Regions from separate parts of the Lactobacillus sp. UBA5813 genome, predicted to be linked through region 2. Evidence: predicted binding sites of a transcription regulator. Region 2 holds the regulator's gene; each other region holds the start of a gene.
What was found. Region 2 encodes LexA, which represses DNA repair genes until DNA is damaged. Its sites were predicted from a motif close to CNAACANNTGTTNG; they were not measured.
Positions count from the first base shown of each region.

Region 1: a site for LexA is predicted at 1,108-1,121, ahead of recA (recombinase RecA). Genes of this name have one in related genera too.
Region 3: a site for LexA is predicted at 957-970, ahead of xerS (tyrosine recombinase XerS). Genes of this name have one in related genera too.

Region 1 covers NZ_DICZ01000044.1:95,229-97,509, forward strand. The annotation lists gene B2008_RS07900 (helix-turn-helix domain-containing protein) at 1-386, shown strand, start outside; gene pgsA (CDP-diacylglycerol--glycerol-3-phosphate 3-phosphatidyltransferase) at 420-998, shown strand; gene recA (recombinase RecA) at 1,191-2,281, shown strand, end outside.
Region 2 covers NZ_DICZ01000015.1:52,955-55,235, forward strand. The annotation lists gene B2008_RS02935 (ABC transporter ATP-binding protein) at 1-32, opposite strand, end outside; gene B2008_RS02940 (YneF family protein) at 114-335, opposite strand; gene B2008_RS02945 (DUF896 domain-containing protein) at 405-653, opposite strand; gene lexA (transcriptional repressor LexA) at 799-1,422, shown strand; gene B2008_RS02955 (SGNH/GDSL hydrolase family protein) at 1,461-2,258, opposite strand; partial or broken gene B2008_RS02960 (uracil-DNA glycosylase) at 2,259-2,281, opposite strand, start outside.
Region 3 covers NZ_DICZ01000027.1:16,386-18,666, reverse strand. The annotation lists gene B2008_RS05215 (MucBP domain-containing protein) at 1-167, shown strand, start outside; partial or broken gene B2008_RS08340 (SLAP domain-containing protein) at 519-758, opposite strand; gene xerS (tyrosine recombinase XerS) at 1,014-2,108, shown strand.

The DNA of each region.
Region 1 (2,281 bases), on a different contig from region 2:
GTAATGATACTGATACTTCAATTAAGATTGCCGGTAAAAAAGTTCCATATACTACCACTGGTCAATCTAGAACAATTACCTTGTTGATTGGTAAAGCAAGTTCACAAATCAGTTCTTCTAGCTCAAGCACGCAAAGCAGTACACAGAGCAGTTCAACTACTAACTCATACAACAAGCAACAAAGCAGCAGTCATCAGAGTCAGACTCAATCAAGTCAAACGCAATCTTCAACTACGCGGAGCAACCAGACTAAAAATGACCAAAACAACCAAGGTAAAAGCGGTCAAGGCCAACAAAGCAGTCAAAACAATCAAGGTAAAAGCGGTCAAGGCCAACAAAGCAGTCAAAACAATAACGATAAAGGCAATGACGCTGGTAACCGTTAGTTTGATTAGAGTGGTATTTTAGAGGAGATAAAAATGAATTTACCTAATAAATTAACAATGTTTAGAATCTTTATGATTCCAGTATTTATGTTGCTTATTATTTTTAGAGGAGCAACAGGCGGCTATACTGCTACAGTCGGTGTAGCACACGGAACAGTAATTTCTTGGCTTCAAGTGATTGCTGTTGTAGTATTTGCAGTAGCTTCTGCTACTGACTGGCTTGATGGTCATATTGCTCGTTCACGCAATTTGGTTACCAACTTCGGTAAGTTTGCTGACCCACTTGCTGATAAGATGTTGACAATGACTGCCTTCATTTTCTTGGTTTCACTTAATTTAGCTCCAGCATGGGTAGTTGCAATTATTGTTTGTCGTGAACTTGCAGTAACTGGTTTACGTTTAATCGTTGTTGAAAATGATGGTGAAGTTATCGCTGCTAAAATGCCAGGCAAGATCAAGACCACAGCACAAATGCTTTCAATTATTTTCTTGCTTTTAGGTGATCCATTCTATATCGGAACTGTTTTGCTTTACATCGCTTTAATCTTTGCCGTTTACTCCGGTTACGATTATTTTCATTCATCATGGGGCGTATTCAAGGGCTCAATGTAGTTTGATAATCAAATAAATCATAAAAAAGATTGGATTTATCCAATCTTTTTTATTTTCTACAGTAAAATAGCAATTTTTTTCGTATTTATAATATAGAGGATAAAATGCTTGAACGCTCGTTCGCTTTTTCCTTGCAATCTGCTAAAGAGTCAAAGTATAATTAATATGTAATTTCCATAGGAGGTAAATAGTTTGGCCAAAGATGAAAAAAAGGCTGCCTTAGATGCGGCCCTCAAAAAGATTGAAAAGAACTTTGGTAAGGGCGCTGTTATGCGGATGGGTGAAAAAGCCGATACGCAAATTTCAACTGTCCCAACCGGTTCAATTGCATTGGATGCAGCCCTTGGTGTTGGTGGCTATCCACGTGGGAGAATTATTGAAGTATATGGTCCTGAATCTTCAGGTAAGACGACGGTTGCTTTGCATGCCGTAGCTGAAGTACAAAAGCGCGGTGGTACGGCTGCTTATATCGATTCCGAAAACGCTATGGATCCAGCTTATGCGGAAGCTTTAGGCGTTGATATTGATTCTTTGATTTTGTCACAACCAAATACTGGTGAAGAAGGTCTGCAGATCGCTGATACTTTAATTTCCAGTGGTGCTATCGACATTGTAGTTGTCGATTCAGTTGCTGCCTTGGTTCCACGAGCAGAAATTGAAGGTGAAATGGGTGATGCCCATGTTGGTTTGCAGGCTCGTCTTATGAGCCAGGCTCTTAGAAAGCTTTCAGGAACAATTTCTAGGACAAAAACCATTGCAATCTTCATTAACCAGATTCGCGAAAAGGTCGGTGTCATGTTTGGTAACCCTGAAACTACGCCAGGTGGTCGTGCTTTGAAGTTCTACTCAACGATTAGACTTGAAGTAAGAAGAGCTGAACAAATTAAGCAGTCTGGTGATGTTTTAGGTAACCGCGTTAAGATTAAGGTTGTTAAGAACAAAGTTGCCCCACCATTTAAGGTTGCCGAAGTAGATATGATGTATGGCAAAGGCATCTCACAAAGTGGTGAACTTTTGGATATGGCAGCTGATAAGAATATTATCGATAAAGCTGGATCATGGTATTCATATAAGTCTGATCGAATTGGACAGGGACGTGAAAATGCTAAGAAATACTTGGAAGATCACCCAGATATTTATCAAGAGATTGAAACTCAAGTTCGTCAAGCTTATGGTATTGATGAAAAATCCATTGCCGACCGTGAAAATCCTGAAAAGATAAAAGAAAAACGTGAAGCCGCTGAAAAGAGCGAAGAAGCAAAAGAAACTGCCGAGAAAAAAGA
Region 2 (2,281 bases):
AAGAACCAGCCCAATTTCTTAAAAACTCCCATTATTTCACCCCTTCTTAAACAAAAAGAAAAAGACAAAGGTAATCCTTCGTCTTTTGCAAACTTCTTCGATAAAGATATATATTATTTACGTTGTTGATGCTTCATCATATTCATCACTTGTTTAACCTTTTTAGCAGAAGGCTTTTGTCCCATTTGTGACATCATTGCAACGATCATATCTTCATTGATTGGAGGATTATCTTGGAAATACTTCTTCATATAAGCTCTAGCACCGTAAAAGCCACCAATTAATCCGATACCAAGAGCAACAATAATTAAAACAATTGCTAAACCTAAATTCATAATTTAAAAATCCTCCATTAACTAACAGAATATATCTTACAAAAAAATAAAACTTTTTTAAAGCCTAATTTAATCTTTTCTCAAGCCCTTTTTTCTTTGGGCACGTTTTGCACGTTCAGAAGTTACTTCATTACCATCTTTATCTATAATAACCGTATCTTCCAATTGTTGTTTGAAACCAGCTCTAAAATTGGCTAAAAACTTTTTGTGAAGTTCTTTTCTTTCAGCTTCTTCTTCAGGTGTCAGACCTTCATTTTCTTTCTTGTGATAAAGCTCGTTGATTCGGTCTGTTACCTTTTTAATTTCATCTTTGTCCATGATTTAACACCTCTATATATAACGATAGTTTACAGTATTTGTGTAGATAAAAAAAGTAATAAATTTAAGAACGTTCGTTTGTATATCGTTTTGTTTTTTGCTAAACTAATACTTAAAGAATATTAGACACAAATGGGGTTACATTATGACTAACAACCACGAATCAAAACAACTCGAAATTTTGCAATACATCTACGATACCGTTGAGGATCGCGGTTTTCCGCCAACTGTTCGTGAAATCTGCTCAGCAGTTAATTTATCTTCAACTTCAACGGTTCACGGCCATTTATCACGGCTTGAACGCAAAGGACTTTTAATTAAAGATGCAACTAAGCCCCGTGCAATCGAAATTACGAAAAAAGGACGCGAAAAACTAGGCATTAAGCCTAAAGAAATACCGGTTGTCGGTGTTGTTACTGCAGGGCAGCCAATTTTAGCAGTTGAAGATATTGATGATTATTTCCCACTTCCACCTGATTTAAAGGCAGATGCCGGCGATCTGTTCATGCTTAAGGTTCATGGTGAGAGTATGATCAACGCGGGAATTTTAAATGGTGATAATGTAATTGTCAGAAAGCAATCTTCTGCTTCTAATGGTGAAATTGTAGTCGCCATGACAGAAGATAACGAAGCAACGGTTAAGCGCTTTTACAAAGAAAACGGCCATTACCGTTTGCAACCGGAAAATGATACAATGGCACCGATTATCTTATCTAAGGTCAGCATTTTAGGCAAGGTTGTTGGCCTTTACCGTAGTAATATTGATTAAATAAAGCAAGAGACTAGGAAGTTAGTTCCTAGTCTTTTTTATGCCAACATTTTGGTAAGTTTTTCTTCAAATTTTGGCAGCCATTTTAGTTGATAACCTGCCCGCGTAGGGTGAATCGGATCAGCCTTATAAAGCACATCTTGTTTTTGAAAAGCAGGATCATGATACAAATCTAACAGTTCAAAATGATATTTCTTCTGCAGAGTTAAAGCACGATCAACCATTTTTTGATAAAGCGGATTATCAAAGGGAGGATTGGTATAAAGCAGTACCGGACAATGCCATTTTTTCTGTGCATTAGCAATGATAAATTCTAGTGCGCCAGTAATAGTCTTAGTATCAAAATTCTCATTCTCGACAATTTGTCCTAAAGGCTTATCCTTTGTCGCATCATTGGTCGACAATTGCAAAACGAACGCGTCTGGTCTATCAGCCACTAAGAAGTTGGCGTAGAAGCGATTAATATATGAATCTGGATCATAATCGCTGCTGTTAGGATCTGTATTGCCGCATAAAGTCGTACCATTTTCGGCATCTTTCACTGCCTGAATCCCATCCCTTTTCCAAAGATAATCAACAAATGATTCTCCTAATGCTCCATAGCCTAACGTCACAGATGAACCCAGAAACAGAACTTGTTTATCAAAAAGAGGTCCTTTAATGGCCTTCACATTGTTAACGCTGTATTTGCGGCTGTTGCCAGGCAGAGCAGCCAACTCGATATATTTGCGCTGACTCAAGGGATGCTTTTCAATGCTCTCTCTTAATTCCCAGACAGCAGGAGTAGATAAATCATTGTTTTGCTTAATCGAAATTAAAAAAGTTTCGTTGCTCATTTAATCTCCTTTCCTTAAAAACG
Region 3 (2,281 bases), on a different contig from region 2:
TTGTTTATCAAGATGGAGACAACAATTTTGATGATTCAGTTACAGATTTAGATACTTTAATTGCTAATAATGGAGTGGCTGAAAAGCCTGCTAAAGCTGATCCTGAACAAATCCAGGTAGTTCCGGCTAACTCTTTGTTAATAGCAATATCAAAACCGCTCCTTTGACTTCTAAAGCCCTAAACGATAAGAATAACAAAGATATTTTAAGATAAAGAGTTTAATTAAAAATAAACTGGTATTTCAGCATTTAAGAATAATTTCAATATCAGTGATGTATTTTAAAGTACAAATAGCTCATTATTGCCTTAGCAATAGTGAGCTATTTTTTATAATGTTTTATTTATATAGAGGGAGAAAAAGTAGGATTTATTTAACAATAGCTTTTGTAGTATCTTTATCAAAGAAGTGAGCCTTGTTAACATCAAAGCCCATCTTAACCTTGTCACCTAAGTTAACATAATTCGTACCTTTAATAGTTACTGGCGTAAATGGATTTTCAACAGTATATTTTGTTCCTTGAAGAATAACTGGCTTGCCATAGTACTTAATGCTTGATCCAGCCTTCAATTTTTTATAATTAGTAAGTTGTTTGCCATTACGGTTATAAACCGGAATAGAAACAGTAGAGCAATCGTATGCAACGTGATTGATTAACTTTACTTTTCCTTGTTGTGACGTTGTAGCCTTAACCTTTGTTTCGGTGGCAGATTGAAAGCCATTAACATTAGCAATTACTGGTGTAACGGCTAAAGCCAAAGCTACAGAACAAACTGTAATTTTTTCAACTTCATTGCTTTTTACCTCTATATAAAAATAAATTCATCATCATTATATCATCTTAAATGTAAACCGCTTTCTTATGTGTTTGCTTTTTTTCTAACTTTCTTTTTTAAAAGAAAGTTAAGGTTATTTTGATTTAGTAACAACTTTTATGTGCCATCATCGCTTTACAATCGACCATATGTTCGTTATAATATCATATGTATCATACAAATTCGGAGACGAAAAGAAATGGATTCAAAACAATACGCTCGTTTGATAGACAAGGAATTACAGGACTTACCTACTTATGTTTTTTACTATACCCAGCAGCCTAACCTAGCTGTTACTACTGTCTATCAATATTTGACTGAATTCAGAAGGTTTTTTGACTGGTTAAGGGAAACGCCAGCAGACATTGAACATCCTGATCAAGGTACAATCAGCAATGCAAAAAGCAACAAGGATATTGAACTTTCTACACTCGGGCACTTGCAAGCCGCTCAAATTCAAATGTTTTTAAAGGAGCTCAGTTTCAGACAAAATAAGCAGTCTACTCGTGATAGTAAAAAGACGATCAATCGAACAATTAATGCTCTTCGTTCCCTCTTCCATTACCTCACTGTTACAGCTGACTTAAATAATGGTGAGCCCTATTTTTACAGAAACGTTATGCTTAAAGTTCCTTTGGTCAAAGGATCTAAAGAATCTATCTCTTACCGGAATGCAAAATTTTCACCGATGCTTTATATGGGTGAAAAAAAGCATGAATGGCTTGACTTCATTTCCAATCAATATGAACACACCTTGAGCAGCAGAGCACGCTCTTCTTTCCTATTTAACAAAGAAAGAGATTTGGCCGTTATTGCCATGCTGCTTGGTTCAGGAATTCGTGTTTCAGAATTGGCCCGTTTAAATTTGAAAGACCTGAATTTACGAGATCGCAGTATTCTTGTTATTCGAAAAGGCAATAAAAAAGATGCACCGCTAATTGCTGATTGGGCAATGCCATACATCAAATCCTATCTGGATATTCGAGAAAAAAGATATCAACCTGCTAAAAATGAACAGGCATTATTCCTTACCAAATATGCTGGACAGGCTAAAAGAATTGCAACCAACACCGTTGAACGTTTCGTTGGCAAATATTCTGAAGCTTTTCCTGATGGCAACAGAACAACTCCTCACAAACTGCGGCACTCTCTTGGAACTGAACTATATGATGAAAGCAAAGATGTCATGGTTGTCGCTTCACAGCTTGGACATACAGGAATTTCTGCAACCGACCAATACATTCAGCAATCACAAGTCGATAAGCAAAGAAAAGAATTAAACAAAACGGATTAATGATAATAAACTCTCTTTTAACTATGCAAATAATATCTTTTGTATGTTACAATAGGGATTGAAATAAATTGTCAATTGCTCCTCTTCTAGACGGTAAATCCGCCAGAAATCTGCTTGGTTACAATTCTCATTAATTAATCGATCGTAATATTCAGTCATTTTTTATTAATAGG